4 regions of the Sodalis praecaptivus genome follow, and region 4 is predicted to be linked to each of the others. Evidence: predicted binding sites of a transcription regulator. Region 4 holds the regulator's gene; each other region holds the start of a gene.

Region 1 (7,434 bases), 2.0 Mb from region 4:
GATCTCGCTGCCGACCCGCACGCGGGAAAAGACGCCGCGCAGTTCCGGGGTTTGGTGGATATCCACCGATATCATCTCGTCCATCGGCTGTTTCGCGTCCAGCACCACCATGGCCGTCATCAGTTTGGACAGCGACGCGATGGGCACCACTTTGTCAGGGTGCGCGGCGTAGAGCAGATGGTTATCCGACATATCCAGCACCAACGCGCTGCCCGACGCGATTTGCAGCGGCGAGACCAGCGGCGCGGGCTCGGCGCTCAGCGCCGCCTGAGCGGGACCGATAACCAGATTGCCGAGGGTCAAAAGTGACACGCCAATATAAACCACACGTAAAAGTGAAAGCATTATCCGTTACCCGATCAATACCGCTGGAGCGCAGTGAATTGCGCATTAGTATATCCGATTAACAAAAAACGAGAATCATCAGGAAGATGTATTTTTTTGTCACCTTTTTGCCGCATCGTTGACTTGACAGAGGGGAATAGTTAGCGGTTGTCTTGTTAATTCTGCGCCGCTGCGTATGCTTAATCCCCGTGTTTTAGCTTTTAATGGCGTAACGGCAATTCTCGTCGTGCGCGGACTGGCGTTTAGCGAAAATCCTTTTACCCTTAATGACACAGTTTCCTTTTATTCTGGCGCAGCGCTTGCCACGTTAGTAGACGGAGCCTATGGATAGCCACAAACCCAATGATACTTCCGATACATCCCGACCCAATGATAACGATGATGTCAACCGCGCTTCTCCCCCTCCCGCCGGCACCGACAGCGGGGCGCGCCGCGCAGAGGATGACCGCCGGCATGACGATCACCGCGGCGGCGATGGCGACGCCCCTCGGCGCGACGACAACCGCAGCGATAGCGACAACCGCCGGCAGGACGACCACCGGGATAACGATGGCGACACCCGCCGGCAGGACGACGGCCGGAACAATGATGACGACGCCCGGGGCGGTGATGACGACGGCAATAATGACGGCGGCAATGACGACGGCGGCAATCAGCGCAAACGCCCCGGCAAAAAGCCGCTGATTATCCTGGCCATCGTGGGGGTCGTGATGCTGATCGTCGGCCTGTGGTTCTGGCTTTCCAGCCGCAACCAGGAAACCACCGATGACGCCTATACCGAAGGCAACGCGGTGACCATCGCGCCGAAAATCTCCGGCTACGTGGTGAAACTGCTGGTCAAGGATAATCAGCGGGTCCGTAAGGGGGATCTCCTGGTGCAAATCGACCCGCGCGACGCCACCGCCGAGCGCGACCGCGCGCGCGCGCAGCTGGGTCTGGCGCAGGCGCAGCTTCATCAGGCGCAGGCGCAGTTGGCGCTGTCAAAGGTGCAATATCCCGCCCAATTGGCCCAGGCCAAAGCACAGCAGGCCCGCGCCGAAGCCAACTTGCAGAATGCCGAGGCGGATTACCGCCGGCAGCGCGGCGTCGACCCCCGCGCCACCTCACAGCAAAACATCGATAACGCCAGCGCCCAGCTGCGCTCCGCCCGTGCCGAACTGGCCAACGCCCAGGCGCAGGTCGAGGTGGCCGCCCAGGTGCAGTTGCAGGTGCGTCAGGTCGAGACCAACGTAGAAGCGCGCGAACGCCAGGTCAGTCAAGCGCAGGCACAATTGGAAACCGCCGAACTGAATCTCTCCTACAGCGATGTCCGCGCGCCGTTCGACGGTTTCGTTACCCGGCGCAATGTCCAGCTTGGTACGCTGGTTCAGGCGGGCAGCTCGCTGTTCTCGGTGGTCTCGCCGGACATCTGGATTACCGCCAATTTCAAGGAATCCCAGCTTGAACGTATGCGCCCCGGCAATCAGGTGGAGGTGACGGTGGATGCCTATCCTAATCTGACCCTGCACGGCCATGTCGACAGTATTCAGCAAGGCTCGGGCTCGCGCTTTTCCACCTTTCCGGCCGAAAACGCCACCGGCAATTTCGTGAAGATAGTTCAGCGGGTACCGGTCAAAATCGTCATCGACAGCGGCCTGGATCCCAACACGCCGCTGCCGCTGGGGCTGTCGGCCGAGCCGAAGGTTACGCTTGAATGAGCGGCGATCGCCACTGGACGCCGTCCAGCAACCCCTGGGCGGTCGCCATCGTCGTTACCCTGGCGGTGTTCATGGAAATCCTGGATACCACCATTGTCAACGTGGCGCTCCCCCACGTAGCCGGTACCCTCTCCTCCAGTTACGACGAGTCCACCTGGGTGTTGACCTCTTACCTGGTGGCGAACGGTATCGTGCTGCCCATTTCGGCGTTTCTCAGCCGCGTGCTGGGACGCAAACAGTACTTCCTGATTTGCGTGGCCATGTTTACCGTCTGCTCTTTTTTGTGCGGTATCGCCACCGAGCTGTGGCAGATGATCTTGTTTCGCGTCATGCAGGGTTTTTTTGGCGGCGGTCTGCAGCCGGTCCAGCAGTCGGTACTGCTCGATTATTTTAAACCCGAAGATCGCGGTAAAGCGTTCGGCCTCTCCTCCATCGCGATTATCGTCGCGCCGGTAGTCGGCCCGACGCTTGGGGGCTGGATAACCGATAACTACAGCTGGCGGTGGGTATTTTTGATTAACATCCCGGTAGGCGTGCTGACCTTTCTGGCCATATACCAGATGCTTGAAGATCCGCCGTGGGAGCGCAAAGTGAAGAACGGTAAGCTCAATATCGATTATATCGGTATCGGGCTTATCGCGCTGGGGCTGGGCTGCTTGCAGGTGATGCTGGACCGCGGTGAAGATGATGATTGGTTCTCCTCGGGCTTTATTCAGCTCTTCGCGCTACTGGCCGTGGTCGGACTGGTGGGGGCGGTGTACTGGCTGCTTTATACCCGCAAACCGGTGGTGGATTTGCGCTGCCTGAAGGACCGCAATTTTGCCGTTTCCAGCCTGCTGATGGCGGGCATGGCGATGATTCTCTACGGCAGTTCGGTGGTCATGCCGCAGCTGGCGCAGCAGGAGCTCGGCTATACCGCCACCTGGTCCGGGCTGGTGCTTTCGCCGGGGGCGGTGTTGATCGTCATGTCCATCCCGCTGGTGCTGAAGCTGATGCCGGTGGTGCAGACCCGCTGGCTGATAGCGTTCGGCTTTACCTTAATGACGCTGTCGTTTATTTATTCCAGCCATTTGGTCCCGAATATCGATTTCAGCACGATGGTGAAAATGCGCGCCGCGCAGTCCATCGGCCTCGGTTTCCTGTTCGTACCGCTGACCACCCTGGCTTTTATTACGCTTGCCCCGCGGCTGAATGCCGATGGTTCAGCGCTGTTCACCATGTTCCGCAACGTGGCGGGCTCTATCGGCATCTCGCTGTCCACCGCCGCCATTACCGAGCGCTCCCAGGCCCACAGCGCCTATATGGTGCATAATATGTCGCCGTTCAACGAGCAATTCCAGCAGGCGATTCAGCGTGCCGCCCAGGCGTTCCGCGACGCCGGCAGCCTCATCGGCGATCCGACATCGCTTGCCACGGGACAACTCTACCAACAGATGGTGGCGCAGTCGCGGATCCTGGCCTACGTCGATGTCTTCAGTCTCTGCGCGCTGGTTTCGTTAATCCTTATTCCATTTTGTTTGCTGCTTTCGCCGGTGAAAAGCGAAGGCAACGCGGGAGCTCACTAATATGCCGGCTCGTATTCGCACCGTCAGGAAGCGGCCAACCCCCCTGTTACCGCTGCTCGGTTTGGCCGCACTGACGCTTAGCGCCTGTTCGGTGGGGCCCGATTACCAACCGCCCCAACCCTCTACGCCGTCGGCCTTTAATGACCTGCGCAGCACCGACCGCACCGCCTCCCGGGCGCTGGCCGCGCAGCCAGACCCAAAGTGGTGGCGCACCTTTAACGATGCGCAGCTCGATAGCCTTATCGACCGTGCCATCGCCGGCAATCTCTCTTTGCAGCAGGCGGTGTTGCGTATCGCCGGCGCCCGAGAACAAACGCTGCAAGCGGGCGCCGCCGGCCTGCCGACCGTGAGCGCCAACGCCAGCGCCACGCGCCAGCAGTTGGGCCTGAAAGGCGAACTGGACTCCTATGGCGTCCGCGCCCAGGTGGCTGAAAGCAGCGAAGAGCTCGCCTCGCGCCTGGATTCGCTCACGCGGCCGATTCACCTTTATCAAGGCAGTTTCGACACGTCTTGGGAGTTGGACTTATGGGGTCGGGTGCGCCGCTCCGTTGAAATGGCCAACGCGCAAACGCAGGCCTCGGTGGAAAGCCGCAATGATGCTCTGGTCTCGCTGGAGGCCGAAGTGGCGCGGGCCTATCTACAGTTGCGCGGCGCGCAAAGCGTCAGCGACACGCTGATGGCGCAAATCGACGTGGCGCAGCAGTCGCTGGAGCTGACCCAAAGCCGCGCGCACAGCGGTTTGGCGCCGCAGTTGGATGTGGAAAACGCCAGCGCTCAGATAGGGTCGCTGCGCGCCCAATTGCCGCAGTATCAAGCCCAACAGCGCCAGGCAATGAATGGGCTGGCGGTGCTGCTGGGGCTGCCGCCGGGGGCGCTGAACGCCGAGCTGACGCAGACCAAACCGCTGCCGCGCCTGCCGGCGGCGGTGCCGGTGGGCGTCCCCGCCTCCCTGGCGCGTCGCCGTCCCGATGTACGCGAGGCGGAAGCGCAGCTGCACGCCGCAACCGCCAATATCGGCGTCTCGGTCGCGCAGCTGTTCCCGGATCTGTCGCTGACCGGCCAATTCGGGATGCGCAACACCGATTCTGATTATCTCACCCATTGGAGCAGCCATTTTTATTCCTATGGTCCGCAGGTGTCTATTCCCATTTTCCAAGGCGGGAGGCTGGTGTCGAATGTGCGGCTGGCGCGGGCGCAACAGGCGAATGCCGTCCTCGCCTATCGCCAAACGGTACTGACCGCGCTCCAGGATGTGGAAAACGCCTTGGTCAGTTATCGCGCCGACCAGCAGCGGGTCGACGGGTTGGAACAAACCGCCGACGCGCTGCAAAATGCCTTCAATCTGGCCAGCAACAGCTATCGCCAGGGGATAAGCACCTTTATCGAGGTGTTGGACGCGCAGCGTCAGCTGGCACAGGCGCGGCAGCAGGCCGCCAGCGCCCGCGTACAATCCAGCGTGGACCTGGTCTCGCTGTATAAAGCGCTGGGCGGCGGCTGGGAGCTCTATCCGCAGGGAGATTTGCCCAAGTTTCAGGTATTTGGCCCGGCCGAGACGGTAAACGGAAAATCTTAAATCAACAGAAAGCAAGCGGCGGGGGTAATTATTATGACCCTCGTCACATATTTTTGTGGCGCAATGCAAAAAAACGAGGGAAAATTACACCATCAGTTGATGATTGGAGGAATTTTCACCGTGGGAACGCTTGCCGCAAGCTTTCTTGTGATGCGCTGGGAACTGCTCAGCGCGATGATGATGTTTTTTGCCAGCCAGCTGCACGTGCAGTGCCGCCGGTCCAGCCGCAACGCGATGGCGTTTATTTTCACCGGCGTGGGCATCGGTATGGCGTGCTGGTTTGTCACCGGGCTGCTGGGGATTACTTTGGCGCAATTGCTGATGATTCGTCACGAAATGTGGGAAAGCATGAAGCAAGGTATGCTGTTTATGATGGCCAACACGCCGCCCGATCTGCAGTTCACCTAACCCTAATCGTCTAAAGGATCACCGCTGGGGATAACGGATAACGCCTCCGTATCGCCCCTGCGCGGCGTAAAACGCCAGCGATACGGCGTCTGAGCCGCACGCCGCGCCGCGATAGGCCCCAACGCCAGCCCGCGAGACCCGTTTGCGCCCGCGTGCCGCGCCGCGATAGGCCCCAACGCCAGCCCGCGAGGCCCGTTTGCGCCCGCGTGCCGCACCGCGATAGGCCCCAACGCCAGCCCGCGAGACCTTTTGCGCCGGCCTGCCGCACCGCGATAGGCCCCAACGCCAGCCCGCGAGACCTTATGCGCCGGCGTCCCCGAGCGTGACCGACGTTCGCCGCGCCGTCATTTCCCTGCGGCGCGGCGAGCGGGCAGCGCCCAGGCCATCACGCTGTCGCCGGTACGGGTGCCGAGCCCGCCGTGTCCCCCGGCGGCAATCACCACATACTGGCGACCGTCGGCGCCCAAATAAGTGATGGGCGTCGCCTGCCCGCCGGCCGGCAGGCGGCCGCGCCACAGCTCTTTGCCGCTGGCTTCGTCGAAAGCGCGCAGATAGTCGTCGGCGGTGGCGCCCATAAAAATCAGCCCGCCCGCGGTGATAATATTGCCGCCCATGGTAAAGATCCCCGTCGGCAGCGCCGCATTGGTATGGGTATTTAAAATATTCATATCGCGAGTGGTGCCCACCGGCCGCTCCCAGCTGATTTTTCGGCTTTGCAAATCAATCGCCGCCAGTTTACCCCAGGGTGGCGCATTGCAGGGCGCGCCAAGGGGCGATAGCCAGGGACGCACAATCTCGGCATACGGCGTACCGTACTGCGGCCCCACCGCGAACTCCTTCGGTTTGGGATACGGCTGATTACTTTCCCAACCGGCCCAGGGTTGCATCAACCCGCGGCGTAGCGCTTTTTGCTCGGTGACGCCCTCGGCGATAAACGGGATATAGCTGGTATTGGCGATCAGTACGTGACGCGCCGGGTCAATCGAGGCGCCGTACCAGTCCATCACCCCGTCAAACGCCGGATAAGCGATACGGGTTCCCAGCCCCGGTGGCGTGTATTGCCCCTGATAACCGAACCGGCGGAACTGCACGCGGCACCAAAGCTGATCGAACGGCGTAGCGCCCCATAAATCCTTTTCGGTCAGATTGGCGGGCGCGAACGTTGGCATGCCGGTGGAGTAGGGCTGGGTGGGCGATAGACGCTCTCCCGGGAAGGGATCCGCCTGCGGCACCGGCCGCTCCTCGACCTGCGCTAACGGTTTGCCGGTACGCCTATCCAGCAGAAACAATTGGCCCATTTTGGTGGTCTGCACCAGCGCGGGCACCGTCCCTCCGCCGGGCTGGGGCAGATCCACCAGCGAAGGCCCGATGGGCAAATCAAAATCCCACACATCATGATGGACGGTCTGGAAATGCCAACGCTCTTTCCCCGTCGCCAAGTCCAGCGCCACGATAGCGCTGGAATACTTGTCATCAAACGGCCGGCGCTGTGCGCCGTAATAATCTGGCGTGGCGTTCCCCAGGGGGATATAGACCAGACCCAGCGCCGGGTCAGCGGTATAGGTGCCCCAGCCATTCGGCGTGCCGCGGGTGTAAGTTTCGCCGGGTTTCAACGGCGCGGTGGGATCGCTGCGGCCCATATCCCATGCCCAGGCCAATTTGCCGCTTTGGGGATCAAAGGCGCGCACCACGCCGGACGGCTCGCCGCGCGCCTGATTATCATAGATCCAGCCGCCCAGCACGACGCGATCGTTCACCACCAGGGGCTGTGAGGTGATGAAATGAAAGCCCGGCGGAACCTTGCCCATCAAATCGGTCAGGTTCACGCGGCCCCCTGCCCCGAAAT
Region 2 (7,434 bases), 350 kb from region 4:
CGCCCTGCGCCGCGCCGCCCTCGGCGTGCTGCGTATTATCGTGGAAAAACAGCTGCCCCTCGACCTACGGACGTTGACGGAAGAAGCGGCGCGCCTGTACGGCGAAAAACTGACCAACGGCGCGGTGGTGGAGGAGGTTATCGACTTCATGCTCGGCCGTTTCCGCGCCTGGTATCAAGAGCAGGGACACAGCGTCGACACCATTCAGGCGGTGCTGGCGCGTCGCCCGACGCGCCCGGCGGATTTCGACGCCCGGGTGCGCGCGGTGAGCTATTTCCGCACCCTGGAGGAAGCCGCGGCGCTGGCGGCGGCCAACAAGCGGGTATCAAACATTTTGGCCAAAGCCGACGATTCGGTCCACGCGAGTCTGCAGGCCGCGTTACTTAAGGATCCGGCCGAAATCACGCTGGCGACCCATTTGGTGGTGCTACGCGAAAAGCTGCAGCCGATGTTCGCGGCCGGTCGCTATCAGGACGCGCTGGTGGAGCTGGCGGCGCTGCGTGAGCCGGTGGATGCTTTCTTTGATAGCGTCATGGTGATGGCGGAGGATAATCAGGTGCGGGTGAATCGCCTGACGTTGCTGTCGCAGCTGCGCGAACTGTTCTTGCAGGTCGCGGATATTTCGCTGCTGCAATAGGCCGCGTATTGCCGCCGGCACGGCGCCCTCTGTCGGGCGCCGAGTCCGCGGTTTTTGCCCGTCGCGAAACTGCACTATCATTGTTACTGAGTCAAGGAAGGCGAAGTGAATACCTAAACCGGGAAAATGAGTTTTCATTTACAGGAGTAAAGGTTATGACTTTAAGGGAGCGCATGGGCCTCTATCGACCGCTGCTGGCAATGCTGGTTTTGTTGCTTGGCGTCTTTCAACTGACCGGCTGCGGCGATAAAGAGCCGGAGCAGCGGCAAGCCTTTATACAATTCTTGCAAAATACGGTTTTGCCGGGCGGTGAACGGATCCCCACGCTGAGCGCGGCGCAAAAGGAGCAGTTTGGCCCTTACGCCAATGACTATCAGATTTTACAAACCTTTAGCGACAAATTCCTCAGCTCGGTTAACGGTTCGCTAGTACCGGTGCTCGATGAAATAAGCCAAATTCGCGTGCCGCAGGATTACGTGTCCCATCGGCAGACGCTTGCGCAGGCCGGCGGCGCGCTTAATATGCTGGCTCCCGATCTGGCGCGAGCCAAAAAACAGGCGGACGATGGCCGCGCCGCGCTTAAGCAACCGGAAGATTTGCAAAAGGTTTACAACCAGGCGTACGACAAGCTGGTGACAGGGCCGATACAGAAAGTCACTCCGGTGATCGGCGCCGCCGCCTCTCTGGCGGAACAGCTGGTCCACGTGGGGGATTTCCTCGCCATGCAGACGGGACAGGGGCAGCCCAGCTATGAAGGGGGATCGGTAAGCTTCCCCACGCAGCTGCAGGTCACGCAATATAACGAGCTTATGACCGGCCTGCAAAACCAGCATCAGCAGCTGCTACAGGCGCAAAACAGCGCAGGTGCGCTGCTGCCCTGAGGGCGCGGACCGTGCGCCACCGCCCTTGGCCAGCTGTTGCCGGATGGGCGCACGGTTGGCCTTCGTTCTGCCGGCGGGTGCAATACGCCGGCAATCGCAACCGCGCCGGCGTAGCGCGTTGGCGCTAGTCGCCCAGCGCGCGATGCTGGCGCATATTCCTCTTTTCTAACGGTAACTTTGTTACACCTTTCCCTGTTATTTTCACGGCTTACCGCCGCGGCTGATGGCGCATAGCGCTAAGCTTCGTCGCCATAGGCGCTCCGCAAACAAGTTTTTTGTGATTTAAGTCACGTTTCTATTACAAATTCGCCGCCTCATGATGTGATGTAGATCACAATAAGCCGGTAAATTAAGCCGGTTCTTCATAAATGTGCTTTTATTTCAGCGTTATTTTGTGATGGATATCACCAAGATAGCCCTCTTTAGGGGGGTGTCCTCGTGATTAGCATCACAATAATTGACCTCGCTACGCTATCGCAAAAGAGCGTGGTAGAGTCGCGCTGCCAATAGTAATACCGGCGGATGATGCAACACTGCCGTAACAAATTTCACGCGCTCTTATTGTATAGCGCGTCTCAATAGGGGTGAGTTTTTATGTCTTCTTCGGATATCAAGGTCAGAGTGCAGAACTTTGGCCGCTTCCTGAGCAATATGGTGATGCCCAATATTGGCGCCTTTATCGCCTGGGGCATTATCACCGCGCTGTTTATTCCTACGGGCTGGACGCCAAACGCGACGTTAGCCAAACTGGTCGCGCCAATGATCACCTACCTGCTACCGTTGCTGATTGGCTATACCGGCGGTCGGATGGTAGGGGGCGAGCGCGGTGGCGTCGTCGGCGCGATTACCACGATGGGGGTGATCGCCGGCGCCGATATGCCGATGTTCCTCGGCTCGATGATTGCCGGTCCTCTGGGCGGCTGGGCTATCAAACGCTTCGACCGCCTTGTCGACGGTAAAATCAAAAGCGGCTTCGAGATGCTGGTGAACAACTTCTCGGCCGGTATCATCGGTATGTTGCTGGCGATTTTGGCCTTCCTGGCCATTGGTCCGCTGGTTGAAATGTTGTCAAAAGGCCTGGCGGCCGGCGTTCACCTGATGGTGACTTACAACATGCTGCCGCTGACTTCCATCTTCGTCGAGCCGGCAAAAATCCTGTTCCTGAATAATGCCATCAACCACGGCATCTTCTCGCCGCTGGGTATTCAGCAGGCAACGGAGACCGGTAAATCAATATTCTTCCTGATTGAAGCCAACCCCGGCCCGGGCATGGGCGTGCTGATGGCGTATATGCTGTTTGGCCGCGGTAACGCCAAGCAATCCGCCGGCGGCGCCGCCATCATCCATTTCCTGGGCGGTATTCACGAAATTTACTTCCCCTATGTGCTGATGAACCCGCGTTTACTGATTGCGGTGATCCTCGGCGGCATGACCGGCGTTTTCACGCTGAATCTGCTGGGCGGCGGTCTGGTTTCACCGGCGTCTCCCGGCTCCATTCTGGCCGTGCTGGCCATGACCCCCAAAGGCACCTATTTCGCTAACCTGGCCGCCATCGTTGCCGCTTTCGCCGTCTCGTTCGTCATCTCTTCGATTCTGCTTAAGAGCTCACGCGCAACCGGCGATGAAGATAATCTCGCCGAGGCATCACGCCGCGTGCAGGATATGAAAGCCCAGTCGAAAGGCGTCGCCGCTCCCGTTAACGCGGGCGCCACGGGTGATTTAAGCTCGGTGCGTAAAATTATCGTCGCCTGTGACGCCGGTATGGGGTCGAGCGCGATGGGCGCTGGCGTGTTGCGTAAAAAGGTGAACGAGGCCGGGCTGAAGAACATCAGCGTGACCAACAGCGCCATCAATAATCTTCCCGACGATGTGGATTTGGTGATAACCCATCGCGACCTGACCGAGCGCGCGATGCGTCATGCGCCGCAGGCGCAGCATATCTCGCTGAATAACTTTCTCGACAGCCAGCTTTACAGCGATTTGACCGCGCGTCTGGTAGCGGTACAGAAAAGCGGGGATAATCAGCAAAGAGTTATGACCACGCTGGACGACAGCTTTGAGGATAGCGAACAAAACCTGTTCCGCCTCACCGCCGACAACATTTTTCTCGGTCAACACGCGGATCATAAAGAGCAAGCGATCCGTTTCGCCGGCGAGCAGTTGGTCAAAGGCGGTTATGTCCAGCCCGAATATGTACAGGCAATGCTGGATCGCGAAAAACTGACTTCGACTTACCTGGGTGAGTCCATCGCGGTGCCGCACGGCACGATCGAGGCGAAGGACCGCGTGCTGCGTACCGGCGTCGTGTTCTGCCAGTACCCTGACGGCGTACGCTTTGGTGATGAGGAAGACGATATCGCCCGGTTGGTGATAGGTATTGCCGCGCGCAATAACGAGCATATTCAGGTCATCACCAGTTTAACCAATGCACTGGATGATGACGCCGTGATCGCGCGTTTAAGCCAAACCACCGATGTGCAGGAAGTCCTGGAACTGCTGGCGGGTGCTAAAGCGTCCTGACCAGGCACGGGGGCGGGTCACTCTGCGCAAGAAACGAGGGGCCTGCCATGGCCCCTTTTTTGCTTAGATTTTTGCTGAGATAATTCAAGGTTAACGTTATGAAAGCATTACATTTCGGAGCAGGTAATATCGGCCGCGGGTTTATCGGTAAACTGTTGGCCGATGCCGGTGTAGAGGTTGTTTTCGCCGATGTGAACCAGCAGGTTCTTGATGCGCTTAATCAGCGCCACCAATACCCGGTGCGGGTGGTGGGCGAACAGGCGCAGGTAGAGACCGTAAGCGGGGTCAGCGCGGTTCACAGCGGCAGCGACGAGGTCGTGGCGCTGATCGCCAGCGTGGATTTGATCACCACTGCGGTGGGCCCGCAGATTCTTGAGCGCATCGCGCCGGCCGTTGCACGCGGACTGGTTAAGCGGCACGATGGCGGCAACACCCGGCCGCTGAACATCATCGCCTGCGAAAATATGGTGCGCGGCACCAGCCAGCTCAAACAGCACGTACTTAACGCGCTGGAGCCGCAATTTCATGCCTGGGTAGAGCAGCAGGTGGGTTTTGTCGATTCCGCCGTGGACCGTATCGTGCCGCCGGCGGAAGCGGGCAGTGACGATCCGCTGGCGGTGACGGTCGAAAGTTTCAGCGAGTGGATTGTGGATAAAACCCAGTTCAAAGGCGTCCCGCCCACCCTCGCCGGTATGGAACTGACCGACAATTTAATGGCGTTTGTTGAACGCAAGCTGTTTACTCTCAATACCGGCCACGCCATCACCGCTTATCTGGGCCAGCTCGCCGGTCACCAGACCATCCGCGATGCCATTCTCGATCCGGCCGTACGCCAGGTAGTCAAAGGCGCGATGGAGGAGAGCGGGGCGGTACTCATCAATCGTTATGGCTTCGATGCGCAAAAGCATGCTGCTTATATCAACAAAATTTTGCAGCGCTTCGAGAACCCCTATCTGCACGACGACGTAGAACGCGTGGGCCGGCAGCCGTTGCGTAAGCTTGGCGAAGGCGATCGGTTAATTAAACCTCTGCGCGGGACGTTGGAGTACGGCCTTGGCCATGCCAATCTGGTCAAAGGCATCGCCGCCGCCATGCACTATCGCAGCGATCAGGACCCGCAGGCCAAAGAGTGGGCGGCATTGCTGGCAGACGTTGGCGCTGCGGCGGCGTTGGCCAAAGTCTCTGGCCTCGATGAAGAAAGTGAAGTTGTCGCGCAAGTGGTGAATGCCTATAACGCCATGCAGTAATCGACAGAACCGGGGGCGGATGCGATGCCGCTCCCTGGCCCGCTACATGGTGTGCAACATGACGGAAAACACTCAGCTGCTGGAAAACAGCGTGCTCGAACGCCTGAATGCCGGGACCACGGTGCGGGAGTTTTTGCGGGCGGCGATTACGCTGCTGGCGGAAGCCGTGGCCATTCTGGTGACGCAGGTGTTCCGCAAGGATGACTATGCGGTTAAATACGCCGTGGAGCCGCTACTGGTGGGAGCAGGTCCGCTGGCGGAGCTGTCGGTGCGTTTGAAGTTGGTTTATGCGTTAGGGGTGATAAGCCGCCAGGAGTATGAAGACGCCGAACTGCTGATGGCGCTGCATGAGGAATTGCAGCAGGATCCGGGCGATTACCGCTTTACCGATGATGAAATTATGGGGCCGTTTGGCGAGCTGCATTGTGTTGCCGCGTTGCCGCCGTCGCCGCAGATCGCCCATGCGCCGGGAGATGAAGCGCTGGCGAAGATGCAACGGCAGCGCTACCAGCAAATGGTGCGCTCGACGATGGTCCTTTCCGCCACCGAATATCTGGTGCGGATCAGCGCCAAAAAAGCGTTCTCCGATCGGCTGCTGCTGAAATAAACGCCGCGCGGGGGGCTTGCTCCCGCGTTATCCACCAAAGGGCAGTGCTAAACCTACATACTGACACCTTCTTCCCGAGCGTGCGCGTTATTCGCTGGCGGCGCGCGGGCAAAAAAAATCCCCGCCGCGGGCGGGGATGGGCCGGCGTTATCCCGATGCTCGGGCGCGCGCCGGGGATAAATCAGGCGTGGCTAAAACGCGCGGCCGCTTCATCCCAGTTCACCACGTTCCAGAATGACTTGATGTAGTCCGGGCGGCGGTTCTGATATTTCAAGTAATAAGCGTGCTCCCAGACGTCCAGGCCCAAAATCGGGTAGCCGGAGGTACCGGAAATCGCTTCGCCCATCAGCGGGTTGTCCTGGTTGGCGGTGGACACCACGGCCAATTTGCCGTCTTTTTTCACAAGCCAGGCCCAGCCGGAACCGAAACGGGTCGCGGCGGCTTTCTCGAACGCCTCTTTGAAGGCGTCAACGCTGCCGAAATCACGCTCGATAGCGCTTTTCAATTCGCCCTGCAAGGTGGTGCCTTGCTTCAGACCCTTCCAGAACAGACTATGGTTGGCATGACCACCGGCGTTATTGCGCAATACGGTCTTTTTGTCCGCCGGGAGCTGGTCTAGTTTTTGAATCAGGTCGTCGACCGGCAAATTGGCGAATTCCGGCAGGCTTTCCAGGGCGCCGTTGGCGTTGTTGACATAGGTCTGATGGTGTTTAGTGTGATGAATTTCCATCGTTTCTTTGTCGAAATGCGGTTCCAGGGCGTCATAGCCATAAGGCAGGGAAGGTAGCGTAAAGCTCATAACAATCTCTCCATTTCTAGTTGAACCGGCCCCCTTTAAAAGCATGTTAGGGTCGCGTAAGCAATCCGATCATTATAGTTAATTAAACGTTGAATAAAACGTTTATCGGTTACTTTAAAAAGAACATGTTTAACTTACGTCTTCAACAATCCGCGTTGGATGGGTAAAGACCATAGCGCGCCCCGGTTTACTGAATCCCACCAGCGTCAGGCCGCAGCGCTCGGCAACCTCTACCGCCAGCGAAGTGGCGGCGGAAACGGCGAACAGGATTTCCACCCCGCACATGGCCGCTTTCTGAACCATTTCATAGCTGGCGCGGCTGGAAACCAGGACCGCCCCGGGCGTTTCACCCCGGCGCGCGCGCATGCCGAGCAGTTTATCCAGCGCCACGTGGCGCCCGACGTCTTCGGCGCCATAGCTTAAGTCCCCCTCCGGCGAGATCCAGGCCGCGGCATGGGTGCAGCCCGTGAGCCGGCCGATGGGCTGCACCTCTGGCAATTGCGCCAGCGCCCGATCCAACTGTGCCAGGGGCCAACGTTGCGTGAAAGGTAATGACGGCAGCGGCTTGCCGATTTCATCCAGTTGCTCCACGCCGCAGATACCGCAACCGGTGCGCCCGGCCAGCGCTCGACGCTGCGCTTTCAAGCCCATAAAACGGCGGCTGGAAAGCTCGACCTGCACCTCTAGGCCCTGACGGGCAGGCACGATATCAATACCGTAAATATCCGTCGGCGAGGCGATTA
Region 3 (7,434 bases), 2.1 Mb from region 4:
GCATACCGATGAGCGTATCGGCCAGACGAAAGTCGCCTCGGCCCGCCAGGCGCTCGCGGCGGTCAATCCGCACGTCACGCTGACCACGGTGGACGACGTGCTGGACGATGACGGGCTGTCCGCGCTACTGGCCGAATGCGATATCGCGCTGGATTGCACCGATAATGTTGCGGCGCGCGAACAGCTCAACCGCTGCTGTTATCCGCGGCGCCTGCCGCTCATTTCCGGCGCGGCGATCCGAATGGAGGGGCAAATCAGCGTCTTTCGCTATCGGCCGGATGAACCCTGCTATCGCTGTCTGAGCCGGTTATTCGGCGCCGAAAGCCTGACCTGCGCCGAAGCGGGGGTGATGGGGCCGCTGGTGGGGATCATCGGCGCGCTACAGGCGATGGAAGCCATCAAGGTGCTAACCGATTACGGGCAATCGCCCTCGGGAAAACTTCTGATGTTGGATGCGATGACGCTGCAACTGCGGGAAATGCGGCTACCGCGACATCCCGATTGCGAGGTGTGCGGCGCGCCCTAACCTTAGCACCCGCCGCGCCATCAGTCGCGCCAGCGGCGCGCGGCCCACTCCGCCTGGCCCGTTGCATCATAAAAACTCCAGGCGACAAAACGGCTGATTTTCTGTCCCTGCCCCATTTGCACCGTGCGCACCGCGCTGGCGCCCGCTTGCTCGATGGCGCGATACAGCGGCGCTAACGAACTGCTCTTCGACAACAACGCCGTGAACCACAGGCAGTGACGCGCATAGGCAACGCTTTCCGCGACCATACGGCGGACAAATGCCAGCTCGCCGCCTGGACACCATAGTTCATTATGCCGACCGCCAAAATTGGCTGCCGCCGCGTCGGTGTGGCGCACCGGGAAACCGTCGCCCGCTGCGCCACCCCGATCCCCCGCACCGAGGGTGCTTCCCCGCCGGCGCTGCGTCGACCGTGCCAATTGGATCTGCTTACGTCGCGTGCTGGCCTCGGCCTCGCGCGCCGATGCGTGAAACGGCGGATTGCACAAGGTGGCGTCGAATCGTTCCGCCGCACCAATGATACCGTCAAAGATAGCCGCCGGCTGGGATTGTCGACGCAGGCGCAACGCGCCCGCCAGCGAGGGATTCATGTCGGCGAGGTGTCGCGCCCAGCGCAGCGAGGGCGGATCGATATCCGAACCGGTGAAGCGCCAGCCGTATTCATGATGGCCTATGATGGGGTAAATACAATTGGCGCCGACGCCGATATCCAGCAGCATCACGCGCCGACCGCGCGGAATGTTGCCGCCGTTGCCGGCCGCCAGTAGGTCCGCCAGGTGATGCAGATAATCCGCCCGTCCCGGGACCGGCGGGCAGAGAAACCCGGCGGGGATATCCCAGTGCCGCAGGCCGTAATGGTGCAGCAACAGCGCGCGGTTGAGCAGGGTCACCGCCGCCGGCGAGGCGAAATCCACCGAGGGCGTACCGCCGGGCGTCGGCCGGACAAACGGGGCCAGCGGCGGGCAAGCGGCCACCAGCGCGGCGAAATCATAGCGGCCACGGTGGCGATTGCGCGGATGTAAGGACGTCTTTTCCGCTGTGGGCGGAACGGATTTTTTCACGGCAAACTCATTGGGCTAACGGCCGGCGCCCGCAAGTGCGGGACGCCGGCGCGGGGTAAGGCAAACCTTGGCCGCGGCAATAATAACCCGAGCAGGTTCGGCGCACGCTTGGCCGCGCAGGTGAATAATGTCGCGGGCGCAACCCCTACCTGGGCCGCGCGCAGATTACGCCTGAAGATTCGGCGCACGCGTGACCGCGCAAGGAGAGGCCATTACCGATTCAGTTCACACCCTGACTGCGCAGGTAGTCTTCATAGTTGCCGCTAAAATCGACCACCCTGTCCGGCAGGATTTCCACGATACGCGTTGCCAGCGAACTGACGAATTCGCGGTCATGAGAGACAAACAGCAGCGTCCCCTGATACAGCTCAAGGGCGGCGTTCAGCGATTCGATGGACTCCATATCCAGATGGTTGGTGGGCTCGTCCATCAGCAAGATATTGGGCTTTTGCATCATCAGCTTACCAAACAGCATCCGGCCCTTCTCGCCGCCGGACAGCACGCCAACCGGCTTTTTAATATCATCCTGGCCAAACAGCAGCCGGCCAAGAATGCCGCGCACCGCCTGCTCATCGTCGCCGGCCTGTTTCCACTGGCTCATCCAGTCGAACACCGTCATCGTCTCGGCGAACTCGGCGGCGTGATCCTGGGCGTAATAGCCGATATTGGCGTTTTCCGACCATTTTATCTCACCGCTTTGCGGCGTCAGCTCGCCCATCAGCGTTCTGAGCAGGGTGGTCTTACCGATACCGTTGGCGCCGAGAATCGCCACTTTCTCACCCACCTCCACCATCATATTCAGGGCGCGAAATAGCGGCGACGCCGCCTCGAAGCCCTGGGTCACCTGCTCTACCTGTAGAGCATTACGAAACAGTTTCTTCTCTTGCTCAAAGCGGATAAACGGATTTTGCCGGCTGGAGGCTTTGATTTCGTCAAGCTTGATCTTATCGATCTGCCGGGCGCGAGAGGTCGCCTGGCGCGATTTGGACGCGTTAGCGCTAAAGCGGCTGACGAACGACTGCAGCTCGGCAATCTGGGCTTTTTTCTTGGCATTATCCGCCACCAGCCGTTCGCGCGCCTGCGTCGATGCCGTCATATACTCGTCATAGTTGCCCGGATAGATGCGCAACTCGCCATAATCCAAATCCGCCATATGGGTGCAGACCATGTTCAGGAAATGCCTGTCATGGGAGATGATGATCATCGTGCTGTTGCGCTCATTCAGCACCTGCTCCAGCCAGCGGATGGTATTGATATCCAGGTTGTTGGTCGGTTCGTCAAGCAACAGAATGTCTGGATTGGCAAACAGCGCCTGCGCCAACAGCACGCGCAGCTTCCAGCCGGGCGCCACTTCGCTCATTGGACCGTAATGCTGTTCCAGCGGAATGCCGACGCCCAGCAGCAGCTCGCCGGCGCGCGCCTCCGCGGTATAGCCATCCATTTCACCGTACAGCACTTCCAAATCCGCCACCCGGTATCCCTGCGCTTCGCTCATCTCCGGCAGGGCGTAAATGCTATCGCGCTCCTGTTTGACCGCCCACAACTCGCCATGGCCCATGATGACGGTATCCAACACGCTATTTTGTTCAAAAGCGAATTGATCCTGGCGCAATTTACCGAGGCGCTCGTTGGGATCCAGGCTGACGTTGCCGGCGGTAGGCGTCAAATCGCCGCCCAAAATTTTCATCAGGGTAGATTTACCGCAGCCGTTGGCGCCAATGAGGCCGTAGCGGTTGCCGCCGCCAAACTTGACGGAAATGTTCTCGAACAGCGGTTTACTGCCGAATTGCATGGTGATGTTATTACTGATCAGCAAAGGAGAGACTCTTAATAAAGTGTGACATTCGCCATATTATGCCATAAAGCGGCGCGAGATGGCGCCAAATCTGTCGTCTGTTGCGATAGGATGACGACACGACGCGCAACAGGGCCGTTTCGCAAGCCGGGCGGCAAAATGGCAAAGCCCCACCCCAGAGAAGGAGGACCGAACGCAGGGGGGAAATGCGCCAGAGGCGAAAGGGTCTCGGCCACGCGCCTGTCAGCGAGGCCCGCGCGCGGGTGGGGTCGATAAACGCAAAGCGCATTACGGGTAACCAAAGGGGAAACGCCAGTGGCGTTATGTCAGGCACGAAGGAGGTCGGCGTCCAATCACGCTGCGGTAAGTGATGCATGACAGCGACGCGTCAAGCATGGGTAGTCTTCGCTTCAGGAAGGGTGTCGTCAGGCAGATTGCGGGAGAAAGCAAGTAGAGGCGTCTGGCTCGAGGACGAAACGGTTGCCAAGGCGCGGGGCGATCATAAGGCGCGCAAAAAAAACGGCGCGCCTTCACCCGGTGAAACGTCAAACCTTCCACCGGAGCAGTCATCAGGCGGCAAAGCCACGAAGGGTTGCCGCCCGCATGAGACTTAGAAGCGGTAACCTACACCGGCAATCCAGGTACCGACGTCGGTGGAACGGATACGGCTTTGTTCATAGGAGACGTCAAGCGCAACGTTTTCCATCGGGTTGAACTGCAGACCGGCACCGTAGGCAACGCCGACATCGCTGCTGCCGCCACGGCGATTACCGTCCTGGGCATTCGAGATGGATTTGCCATAGCCCAGACCGACGACGCCGTACAGGCTGGCCCAATCATTGATGCGCCAAGCCGGACCAGCGGTGAAGCCGTAGTATTGACCTTTATCGTAATCGCCGCTTTCAGCGCGGTTTTTTTCGATATAGGTGAACGAGGAGATCACGCCCAGCGGCTGGTCATTGTCCCACTCGTAGCGGTATTTTAAGTTAAAGCCGTTAGCTTTGTTCGCTACGCCCTGCAGGTCACCCTGTGCGTAACCGGCGGAAACGGTGCTTTCACCTGCTGTTGCGGAACCTGCTGCCACTGCCAAAACGCAAGCTAAAGCTGAAAGACATGCAATTTTTTTCATAACCACCTCAAATGTGAATGTACGTCCTAACCATGAAAATATACCAAAACCTAGCATGAAACTCTGCTTAATAATTGTTGTCCAAGTAAAGGTATCGTGTAACATAAGTTTTCAGACACTTCTATCCTATTCATTTTACTTATGTTTTGAACCGCCGTCCCAAAAGGACCTTTACTTATCCTTACAACATATCCAGAACATTCCGAATCGACCGTTTAAAAAATAGACCTTTACCGATGATTTTGCCTATTTTTTTACGTTTTTTTTTCACGCTTCCGTACAGGCGAAACGGCAAAAAAAGAAATCTCATTTAATAAGTATTTAATTTCATACCTTGCCGGCGGGCTTATTTTCGCCCTCAACGGCAGAAAAAGCACTTTTGCGCCGCGCGCAAGAAGGTCTTAAAACGAAATAATAATTATTCCCAACGCAGTGCCACGCAGTGGGTGTCCAAAAATAGATTCCCTGCCTTTAAACAATAGCGGCGGCGCGGTGCTGAAAAGGGCGTTATATCTCGCTCACCGCCTGGGCGTTATCCCGCTGCCGAGGAAAGAATAGAGCCAAATAGCGGGGAATAAAAGCGCCACCTGCACTGAAAATATAAGATGTCTTCATTAAACCCGCCGCTTTTTATTCCCGCTGGCTATAACCTCATCGCCCGTAGCCACCATGCCCCCGTGAGAGGCGGTTGCGCAAGGGGAAGAATCGGAGGAGGATAGAACCTGCCCTTATTCCCTACCCGCATCCTCGCCGGCAGGGCGTGGCAGCGCAGCCTACCGTCGCAAGCGCGGACGATTACGCAAAACCCCCGGCGCCGTCGCGGCATCCGAAAAACGCGCGCAGGCCAGTGCTGATACACAGGTCTGACTGTCAGCCGGCATTGCTATTGCGCCCCGTCTGCTGCATGGCGCAAACGGTCGGCATGCTTGAAGCGCTAATTTGGCCGCTGTGGATGACGTGTCCCACGTGCTTGCTGGGCTGATGTTGCCGCTAGGAATGACGCGTCCAACGTGCTTGCTGGGCTGATGTTGCCGCTAGGGATGACGCGTACAACGTGCTTGCTGGGCTGATGTTGCCGCTAGGGATGACGCGTTCAACGTGCTTGCTGGGCTGATGTTGCCGCTAGGGATGACGCGTTCAACGTGCTTGCTGGGCTGATGTTGCCGCTAGGGATGACGCGTCCTGCATAAATGGCATAGCCGGCAGCGTAGCGGCGAGTAATGCTACCGCGCGTCGCCAGCGCCGTACGCTGGGCCTACAGCGCCAATCACGCCGGCGTGGACGGCGCCAGAGGGTGTCATTGCCTCACCGTCCTTTCCGGCGGTTATAGGCGAGAGACTGTGGTGGCAGCGGATGCGGCCGCGGCCAAGTCGATTAAGATAATAAATCAGCGATAGCTTTGATAGGGAGCAAGATTCTAAATCGCTGCTATAATTATTATCTGAATGAAATTAAAAACGAGCCGTTACGAACTAATAAGAGGATGAGTAATTATGAGTACCGCTAAACTGGTTAAAACGAAATCTTCTGAACTCATTTTTACGCGCAATGATGTGGACGAACAGGTTAAAACCTCGACTATCGCCACGCTTAACCGTATTGTGATTGAACTGGTGGATCTGGCGCTAATCACCAAACAGGCGCATTGGAATATGCGTGGTAACAACTTTATTGGCGTGCATGAAATGCTGGACGGTTTCCGTACCGCTATTCTTGACCATCAGGATACGATTGCCGAACGCGTGGTGCAACTGGGCGGCGTCGCGTTGGGTACGGTGCAGGTGACCAATGATAAAACCCCGCTGAAAAGTTATCCGACCACTATTCATACGGTGCAGGATCATTTGAGAGCCCTGGCCGACCGTTATGGTATTGTCGCTAACGATGTACGCAAGGCAATCACCGAAGTTGAGGATGAAGATACGGCTGATATCTTCACGGCGGCTTCCCGCGATCTGGATAAATTCCTGTGGTTTATCGAGTCTAACATCGAATAAATCCGCGTCAGTGCCAACGCGGGTTGGCACTGGCTTGCGTAATACCCTAAAGGCCGACGGCACGATCGTCGGCCTTTTTTACTGACTCATTTTTCACTGACTTAATGGCCGGAGGTGACACCATGGCAAGTGGATGGGCGCCGGAGGGTGCCGTGCAGGATCAAATTGATGCCACTCTCAACGATGCGGTACAGCGCGTTCGACAGGGGCTTACCGGCGGCGTAAGCGCGCAATATTGCCAGGAATGCGGCGATCCCATTCCCGAGCCGCGCCGTGCTGCAGTGCCTGGCGTGCAGTTATGTCTGACCTGCCAACGCGAACAGGATAAACATCGAGCGAGTTATGCCGGCTACAATCGCCGCGGCAGTAAAGATAGCCAGCTGCGTTAGGGTAGCGCTGACCGTGCATGGCGACCGTGCCGCCCCAACGCGGTACACGTCCGGTGCAGAGGGCGCATCGACGGCGCAGGGGCGAGAAGGACCTGCACGGTCTGGCCCCGCTCTTGGCACCCTCGGATAAGCGCGCCGGCCGCAGGCCGCCTATAATCGACGTTTTACGATTCGGCCTGTGGCCTGCGCACGGGCGAGCCACATGGTGGCGTAAGCATTGGCTGGAGGATGCCGATATGACCCGCAGTTCGCACTACTTTTACGAACCGGCGCTAGGCCACGGTTTGCCGCACGACCCGTTAAACGCCATCATTGGCCCGCGGCCCATTGGCTGGATAGCGTCGGTTAATGCCAAAGGCCAGCGCAATCTGGCACCCTACAGCTTTTTCAATTGTTTCAACTATCATCCGCCGATCATCGGCTTTTCCAGCGCCGGCTGGAAAGATAGCGTGGCGAATATCCACGCCACCGGGGAATTCGTCTGGAATCTGGTCACGCGTCCCTTGGCCGCCGCCATGAACGAGACCTCCGCCTCGC
Region 4 (7,434 bases):
GCAAACTCTTCACCTATATGCATTATGGCGTGCAGCCGGATATTCTCACCACCGCCAAAGCGCTGGGGGGCGGCTTTCCGATAAGCGCGATGCTAACCAGCGAAAATATCGCCTCGGCTATGGCCGTTGGCACCCACGGCACGACTTACGGCGGTAACCCGCTGGCCTGCGCGGTGGCGGAAGCCGCGCTGGACGTGATCAACTCTCCCGAGGTGCTGGCCGGTATCAATGAACGCCACGAGCGTTTCGTCCAAGCGCTGCAGGACATTAACGAAAAATATCAGGTCTTTACACAGGTGCGCGGTATGGGACTTCTGCTCGGCGCGGAGCTGGCGCCGCGCTATCAGGGGCGGGCGCGGGATTTCCTGCATGCCGCCGCCCTGGAAGGGCTCATGATTCTCAATGCCGGCCCCGATGTGATTCGTTTCGCGCCGTCGTTGGTGGTAACGTTTGCCGATATTGACGAGGGCTTGGCGCGGTTTGAGAAAGCCGTGGCGCAGGTGACGGGCGCGGCCTGACAGAGGGACAACGGCAACGCCGGCGCCGCATCGGCGTTCCTGTCGTCCGCATCGGTGTTGCTATTGTCCGCATCGGCGTTCCTGTCGTCCGCCGCTTTTCTGCGCGGGCGGTTTTTCACGCGTCCGGCGCTGCGCTTTCAACCCCGGCATCAGGGACGTTTACCAAGACGCCATCGCTATCGGCCGGTCTGCGCTACGCCTGTCGTTGCGCCGGCCTGAGGCGGTTTTGCCCTCTCACCGGCCACGGCGCTAGTTTGGCGGCGTATCGCGCAAACGGCGCGCGAGCCAAAAACCGTGCTGCGGCCGCTGCGGCCACGCCACCGACGAAATCGTATGCATCACGCCGAGATGGAACAATATGCGCCGCAAGTGACGTTCCATGAGCGTCACCGCCTGATCCTGCGGGCCATCAGTGTTGAAAATACCCGGATTTTCGGTGCTCGGGCCGTCATATTCCAGCCGTTGCTGACAGCTTTGCAGCGCCACCTCGCAGGAGGCCAGATAGTCGGCGGCCAAGGTATCGGTCAGCATATAGTGATCGCGCGCCAGCGTCGTCATGGCGTTGATGTGTTCGACAATGAACTGACTATGGGTGACCCATAAGCGCATATCGCTCAGATAGCGGGAATTAAACCCCGGCTCCTGCATCGCCTGGCTTAGGGAGGTGAACAAGGCATTGTGCGCTTGGTTGACCCGCATGCGGGCATAAGCCAGCGCGGGCGCGCCGGGGTCGGGCTGCAACAGCAGCCGCAACGCTTCCTGATCCCGCTCCAGCGCCTGATGGGCGTTTTTGCGCAACAGCCCGCTCTGCCATTGCGGCCACAGCCACAGCGTGCCGCCAAAGGCCAGCATACAGCCAATCAAGGTATCCACCAGCCGCGGCAGCAGGAAATGCGCGCCGTTCAACGACAACAATTGCAGGGTATACACCGTCACCACCGTCATACCGGTCATCGCCAGACCGTAATTTTTGCGCAGTACCAAATAGCCGGCCAGAGTCACCACCAGCATGCCGCTCAGGATGACGCCGTCGCCCATCTTTAGTTGCAGCGTACCCGCGGCAATCACCAGCCCCGCCAGGGTACCCAGCGCCCGATGTTGTATACGCACCCGGGTCGCGTTGTAACCATTCTGACTGACAAACATGATGGTCATCAGGATCCAGTAAGGTTTCGGCAGATTGAACACCAGGCCCAAACTGCTGCCGATCGCCAGCATGAGGCCCAGGCGGGCGGCGTTGCGCAGCGCCATCGATTTCAAGGAGCAATAACTGCGCAGCGCCGGCCAGAACGGCAACCGCTGCTGATTATCCGCCATCACATCGCGACGATAGAGGGGGCGCTGGGAACGCAACAGGCGATAGATGCGGCTGAAATGGAAATAGCAGAACTGGCCTACCGGATTATCCGGATGGTGGCGGGCAATTTTTTCCAGCGCCGACAGGCCGGCATCCGCGGCAAACCGGTCAGGTTGGCGGTGATAGAGAATATCGTCCGCCAGGACGCGCAGCCGGGCGGCGACGATACGCGCGTTGTAGCGCAACACCGCCTCGGCGTGGCTTTGCTGCACCAGCTTTTGCACTTCATCCGGCTGATGCAGACTCACCGCGATATGCTCTTGCAAATCCAACGCGACCTGGAAGGCGCGCAACAGTCTTTTGTACTGGCTGAGATGGTTGGCCGAGAGCATATGCAACTGCTGATACACTTGGGCAATCTGGTCGATGACCTTTTGCTGGCGGGCGAACAGCGGCGGTAGCGCACTGTCCGGATCGGTGTGCTGAGTCAGCAAACTGTACTTCGCTTCGATATAATCCGCCAGTTCGCGGTAGAGCAGACTGAGCGCCTCGCGCATCGGCTGCTCTTGCCATAGCCGGAACCACAGCGCGTTAAACAGCCCATACCAGGCAGTCCCCGCCAGATAGAGCAGCGGCGGCAGCCAAAGCGGCACATTGCCGGTCAGCCCCAGGGTAAATACCGCGGCAATTAGCGATGCCGGCAGCAAGCGGCCGTGTAGCGGGCTGATTTCGCCGCTGACGCCGAACAGCAGCGCCAACCCCAGCATGACAAACGGCAGCGGCACGCCGTGCGCCAACAGCAGCTGGATAAAAATACTGCTCAGGGCGAACAGCGAGCCGCCGACCACCAGCCGCTTAAAGAAACGTTTATGGAGCTGATCAAGCCCGGCGATGTTGCAACAGGCGGGTACCAGCGAGAACAGCAGACCTTGCTGCAGGCTGCCGAACATCAGTCCGATGGCGACCGGCAGGCAAAGCACAATGGTCTGCCGCAGGGCATAATTTACTTCGGGGTGGTAGATGAGTCTGCGCCACATAAGTCAGCTAAAGAGGCATGGCCGTCCTGACCATGCCCGTGGTGAAAGGGGATTAGCGGGTTCCGTAAACGACAATGGTTTTTCCGTGGGCAGAGATGAGATTTTGATCCTCAAGCATTTTCAAAATACGGCCGACCGTTTCCCGTGAACAGCCAACTATTTGGCCGATTTCCTGCCGGGTGATTTTTATTTGCATACCGTCCGGGTGAGTCATGGCGTCCGGCTGCTTGGCTAAATTCAGTAACGTTTGCGCGATACGCCCGGTCACATCCAGGAAAGCCAGGTTGCCGACTTTCTCTGAGGTCACCTGCAGGCGGCTGGCCATTTGTGAAGACAGGCGCATCAGAATGTCGGGATTGACCTGAATCAACTGGCGAAATTTCTTGTAGGATATCTCAGCCACTTCGCAGGCCGTTTTCGCCCGCACCCATGCGCTGCGCTCCTGCCCCTCTTCAAACAACCCCAGTTCGCCGATAAAATCGCCCTGATTGAGGTAGGAGAGGATCATCTCCTTGCCTTCTTCGTCCTTGATAAGCACTGCGACGGAGCCTTTGACGATATAGTAGAGCGTTTCTGCCTTTTCACCCTGGTGAATCAACGTACTCTTCGATGGATACTTATGAATATGGCAATGAGACAGGAACCATTCGAGAGTCGGGTCTGTTTGCGGTTTGCCGAGAACCATTCGCTGTTATCCTCTTTTGTCATCGCCGCCCTGTTTAGGAACGGCGTATTCCCTGTAAGGTAAGGTGTTATTATGATGTCATTCCGTTCATAAACGGAACCTCGCAAGGGAACTTATCAGGGTCCAATGTTGGTGACGTTTCGATCGCTCTCTTGCTCTTTCACTGTCGGTGAGTTCGATCCTGCCTTGTTTTTTAGCATAGCTTTAAGAGACTGTCTTGTGTTGTCTCGCTTCAGCATGATGCATCTGCGGTTACATTGCCAGTTTGGCGGCAAAAAGGTAGTCTTTCACAAAGAATATTATCAGGAGTTAACGATATGCAAGCGCGAGTAAAGTGGGTGGAAGGGCTGTCTTTTATCGGCGAATCCGCCTCGGGCCACCAGATTATCATGGATGGCAACAGCGGCGAAAAGGCCCCAAGCCCAATGGAAATGCTGCTTATGTCCGCCGGCGGCTGTAGCGCTATTGACGTGGTTTCGATTCTGCAAAAGGGCCGCGCCGATGTGCGCGACTGTGAGGTCAAGTTAACCTCAACGCGCCGCGAGGAAGCGCCGCGTCTGTTTACCCAAATCAATCTGCATTTTATCGTCACCGGCCGCGATTTGACGGATAAGATCGTCGAGCGCGCGGTCGCGCTGTCGGCGGAAAAGTATTGTTCGGTCTCGCTGATGCTGGGGAAAGCCGCCAATATTACCCACAGCTTTGAGGTACGTCACCTCGACTGAGCGCGCGGGGCGCGCTTGACTGTCGGGGCGCAGCGCTAAGCCGCATCATGCCCCACCCGATTGGCGCCGCGCGTCGTTCCCGCGCGCGGCGCCCGCGTCAAGCCGCTTAGCGAATCGGTTTCCCTTCCAGCAATTGCTTGACCAGCGGCGCCATGATCAATTCCATCGCCAGACCCATTTTGCCGCCCGGCACCACCAGCGTATTGATATTGGAAATAAAAGATCCCTGCAGCATCGCCAGTAAATAGGGAAAATCCATGGCGTCCAGGCCGCGGAAGTGAATAACCACAAAGCTTTCGTCCAGCGACGGGATCGCTTTGGCGGCGAACGGATTGGAGGTGTCCACCGTCGGCACCCGCTGGAAGTTGATATGGGTACGGGAAAATTGCGGCGTGATAAAATTGATATAATCTTCCATGGATCGCACCACGGAATCCATGACCGCTTCGCGGGAGTGGCCCCGCTCGTTGGTATCGCGCACCAATTTCTGGATCCACTCCAGATTGACTATCGGCACCACCCCCACCAGCAAATCCACGTGCCGCGCAACGTCATTATGCTCGGTCACAACGCCGCCGTGCAGCCCCTCGTAGAATAGGACGTCGGTAGGCTCCGGCAGGGGCTGCCAGGGGGTAAAGGTGCCGGGGACCTGATTATAAGGAACCGCTTCGTCGTAGGTATGCAAATATTTGCGCGCCTGCCCGCGTCCGCTTTCCCCATAGTGATAAAATGTTCTTTCCAGAAGATCGAAGTTATTCGCATCCGGGCCGAAATAACTCACGTGCCGACCTAAATCGCGCGCTTTACGAATGGCTAAATCCATTTCCGGCCGGGTGAAGTGGTGAAAGCTATCGCCTTCCAACTCCGCGGCGCGAATGTTCAACTGTTGAAAGATTTTGCGAAAAGCCAGGCTGGTGGTCGTGGTCCCGGCGCCGCTGGAGCCGGTAACCGCAATAATTGGATGTTGTGCTGACATGATGAGACCTTAATAGTGTTGATAACCTCTGTCAGATGACGTGCGGGCGGCCGAAGGTTATTGTTATCACGTTTGGCGCCGCAGGGCCACCGCGAGGCTTGCTCGTTTCCGCCATGCGGACGCACGGCCGGGCGCGGCGGCGGCGGGGAAGAGCCGCATCGCCGTCGCTAATCGGGGCGGAACTGACCGCGCGGCATGATGTTAATGCTTTCGTGCAGCTCCGACCACACCAGCACCGCTTCGCCGGACTGCACCTGGCGTAACACATCCGCTACCTTTTGTTGCAGGCTTTGTTCCCGCTCGCCATAATCCGTGCCCTCGCGCAGCACAAACGATTCGATCAAATTATATAACGTGGCGGGATCGATCTGCTCCCAGGGAATGATCATTCTCGGCATTTCTCCAGTGGTGGTCGGGGCGACAGCGTGACGAAATTTCACCGACAATTCGCTTGTCGAATCGGCATCGCACTGTTAATTTCATAAACGTCATCGTCGGGAGCAATAGTGCGGGATATATGGAGCTGGGTCTGTTTTTATCGATGTTGGGTTTTCTCTGGGTCGCCGCTATTACTCCCGGTCCTAATAATATGTTGCTCACCGCCTCGGCCGCCCATTTCGGCTTTTGGCGTTCCATGCCGCTGATGCTCGGCATTATGCTCGGCATGCAGTGCATGCTGCTGCTGGTGGCTTGCGGCGTCGGCAGTCTCATCACCCTTTATCCCGCCCTGCATTTTACGCTAAAAGTCGCCGGCAGCCTCTATCTGCTGTGGCTTTCGTGGAAAATTGCCACCGCCGTTTATGAAAAGCTCGATACCGACTCGGCGCCGCCGCGGCCGGTGCCATTTTATCAAGGCGGGCTGCTACAATTTCTCAATCCGAAAGCGTGGTTGATGGCCCTCGGCGCGGTGGCCAGCTTTAGCCTGGCCGGGGAGGCGTATGCGGGGTCGGTGATCGCGATAAGCATCGGCATCGCCGCCGTCAATATCGTCTCGGGCGCCATCTGGCTCGTGTTTGGTACGGTGATCGGCCGGCTGCTGAAAGGGCGGCGGGCCTGGACGCTTTTCAATCTGGCCATGGGACTGCTGACCGCGGCTTGCGTATTGCTGATTTGGCGCTGAGCGCGCTCAGCCCGTGGCGACGTTGACGCTGCCCGCGGTCCGCAGACTACTGTTTTGGCGCTCAGCCCGTGGCGACGTTGATGTCGCCCGCGGTCTGCGCAATGCTGGTGTGACGCTGAGCGCAACTATTCCGCGCTAAACGCCTGCGACAGCGTCTCCAACTGTTCCTGGGCTTCCAGCCAGCCCAGCTCCGCTTCCTCCAGCGCCGATTTCAGTTTCCCTTGCCGCTGCAGACAGTCACTCAGTTCGCTTTTGCGGGCGCTTTCGTACAGCGCGCTATCCCCCAGCCGGCCTTCCACCTCGGCCAGCTCCGCTTCAAGCGTAGCCAACTGCTGTTCATAGCGGCCGATGGCCTGACGCAGCGGCTGGGTCTCTTTACGAAATTCCGCCTCGCGCCGTTTCTGATCTTTGCGCGTCTGCGCCGTATTGACGCCGGCGGGGGACGCTTGTGTATCGTCATCCTGCGTGCGCGGGCGCTGAAGTTCGGCCAGCCACTGCTGATAATCCTCCAGGTCGCCGTCAAAGGCCGCAACCTGGCCGTCATGCACCAGGTAAAATTCATCGGTGGTGGAGCGCAGCAGATGGCGATCGTGGGACACGACCACCAGCGCGCCGGCGAAATCGATAAGCGCTTCGGTGAGCGCCTGACGCATATCCAGGTCCAGGTGGTTGGTGGGTTCGTCAAGCAACAGCAGATTGGGACGCTGCCAGACAATCAGCGCCAGCACCAGCCGCGCTTTCTCGCCGCCGGAAAAGCGCGCCGTCTGGTCGGTGACGTTATCGCCCTGAAAGCCGAAGCCGCCCAGGAAATCGCGCAGCGCTTGCTCCGACTCCTTTGGCGCCAGCCGGCTCAGGTGTTGCAGCGGCGTTTCATCGGCGCGCAAAAACTCCAACTGGTGCTGGGCGAAGTAGCCAAGCTTGATGCCTTTCGCCAGCGACACCGTCCCCGACTGTGGCGGCAGGGTTCCGGCCAGGAGCTTGATAAGCGTCGATTTACCGGCGCCGTTGCGTCCCAGCAGACCGATGCGTGAACCGGGTACCAAATTGAGCTTGATGGAGCGTAAAATCAGGTTATC

What was found. The regulator CRP, encoded in region 4, controls carbon source genes, mostly activating them, when cyclic AMP is high. The targets are predictions, from matches to a motif close to ATGTGANNNNNNTCACAT.
Region 1: SANT_RS13835 (YjcB family protein) is a predicted target of CRP. The motif match lies at 5,212-5,229, and genes of this name have one in related genera.
Region 2: SANT_RS00490 (PTS mannitol transporter subunit IICBA) is a predicted target of CRP. The motif match lies at 1,838-1,855, and genes of this name have one in related genera.
Region 3: SANT_RS13700 (ABC-F family ATPase) is a predicted target of CRP. The motif match lies at 3,423-3,440, and genes of this name have one in related genera.

What each region holds. Positions count from the first base shown of each region.
Region 1 covers NZ_CP006569.1:3,138,725-3,146,158, forward strand. The annotation lists gene pbpG (D-alanyl-D-alanine endopeptidase) at 1-345, opposite strand, end outside; gene SANT_RS13820 (HlyD family secretion protein) at 669-2,042, shown strand; gene SANT_RS13825 (DHA2 family efflux MFS transporter permease subunit) at 2,039-3,607, shown strand; gene SANT_RS13830 (efflux transporter outer membrane subunit) at 3,609-5,180, shown strand; gene SANT_RS13835 (YjcB family protein) at 5,301-5,588, shown strand; gene SANT_RS13845 (membrane-bound PQQ-dependent dehydrogenase, glucose/quinate/shikimate family) at 5,933-7,434, opposite strand, start outside.
Region 2 covers NZ_CP006569.1:108,726-116,159, forward strand. The annotation lists gene glyS (glycine--tRNA ligase subunit beta) at 1-637, shown strand, start outside; gene SANT_RS00485 (DUF3053 domain-containing protein) at 793-1,518, shown strand; gene SANT_RS00490 (PTS mannitol transporter subunit IICBA) at 2,113-4,038, shown strand; gene SANT_RS00495 (mannitol-1-phosphate 5-dehydrogenase) at 4,137-5,285, shown strand; gene SANT_RS00500 (MltR family transcriptional regulator) at 5,344-5,892, shown strand; gene sodA (superoxide dismutase [Mn]) at 6,074-6,691, opposite strand; gene fdhD (formate dehydrogenase accessory sulfurtransferase FdhD) at 6,821-7,434, opposite strand, start outside.
Region 3 covers NZ_CP006569.1:3,112,068-3,119,501, forward strand. The annotation lists gene moeB (molybdopterin-synthase adenylyltransferase MoeB) at 1-526, shown strand, start outside; gene rlmF (23S rRNA (adenine(1618)-N(6))-methyltransferase RlmF) at 547-1,587, opposite strand; gene SANT_RS13700 (ABC-F family ATPase) at 1,808-3,403, opposite strand; gene ompX (outer membrane protein OmpX) at 3,993-4,511, opposite strand; gene dps (DNA starvation/stationary phase protection protein Dps) at 6,005-6,508, shown strand; gene SANT_RS13715 (DksA/TraR family C4-type zinc finger protein) at 6,631-6,897, shown strand; gene SANT_RS13720 (flavin reductase family protein) at 7,134-7,434, shown strand, end outside.
Region 4 covers NZ_CP006569.1:454,858-462,291, forward strand. The annotation lists gene argD (bifunctional acetylornithine/succinyldiaminopimelate transaminase) at 1-518, shown strand, start outside; gene SANT_RS02025 (YccS/YhfK family putative transporter) at 768-2,852, opposite strand; gene crp (cAMP-activated global transcriptional regulator CRP) at 2,905-3,537, opposite strand; gene SANT_RS02035 (OsmC family protein) at 3,855-4,262, shown strand; gene SANT_RS02040 (phosphoribulokinase) at 4,369-5,238, opposite strand; gene SANT_RS02045 (YheU family protein) at 5,406-5,627, opposite strand; gene SANT_RS02050 (LysE family translocator) at 5,756-6,358, shown strand; gene SANT_RS02055 (ABC transporter ATP-binding protein) at 6,484-7,434, opposite strand, start outside.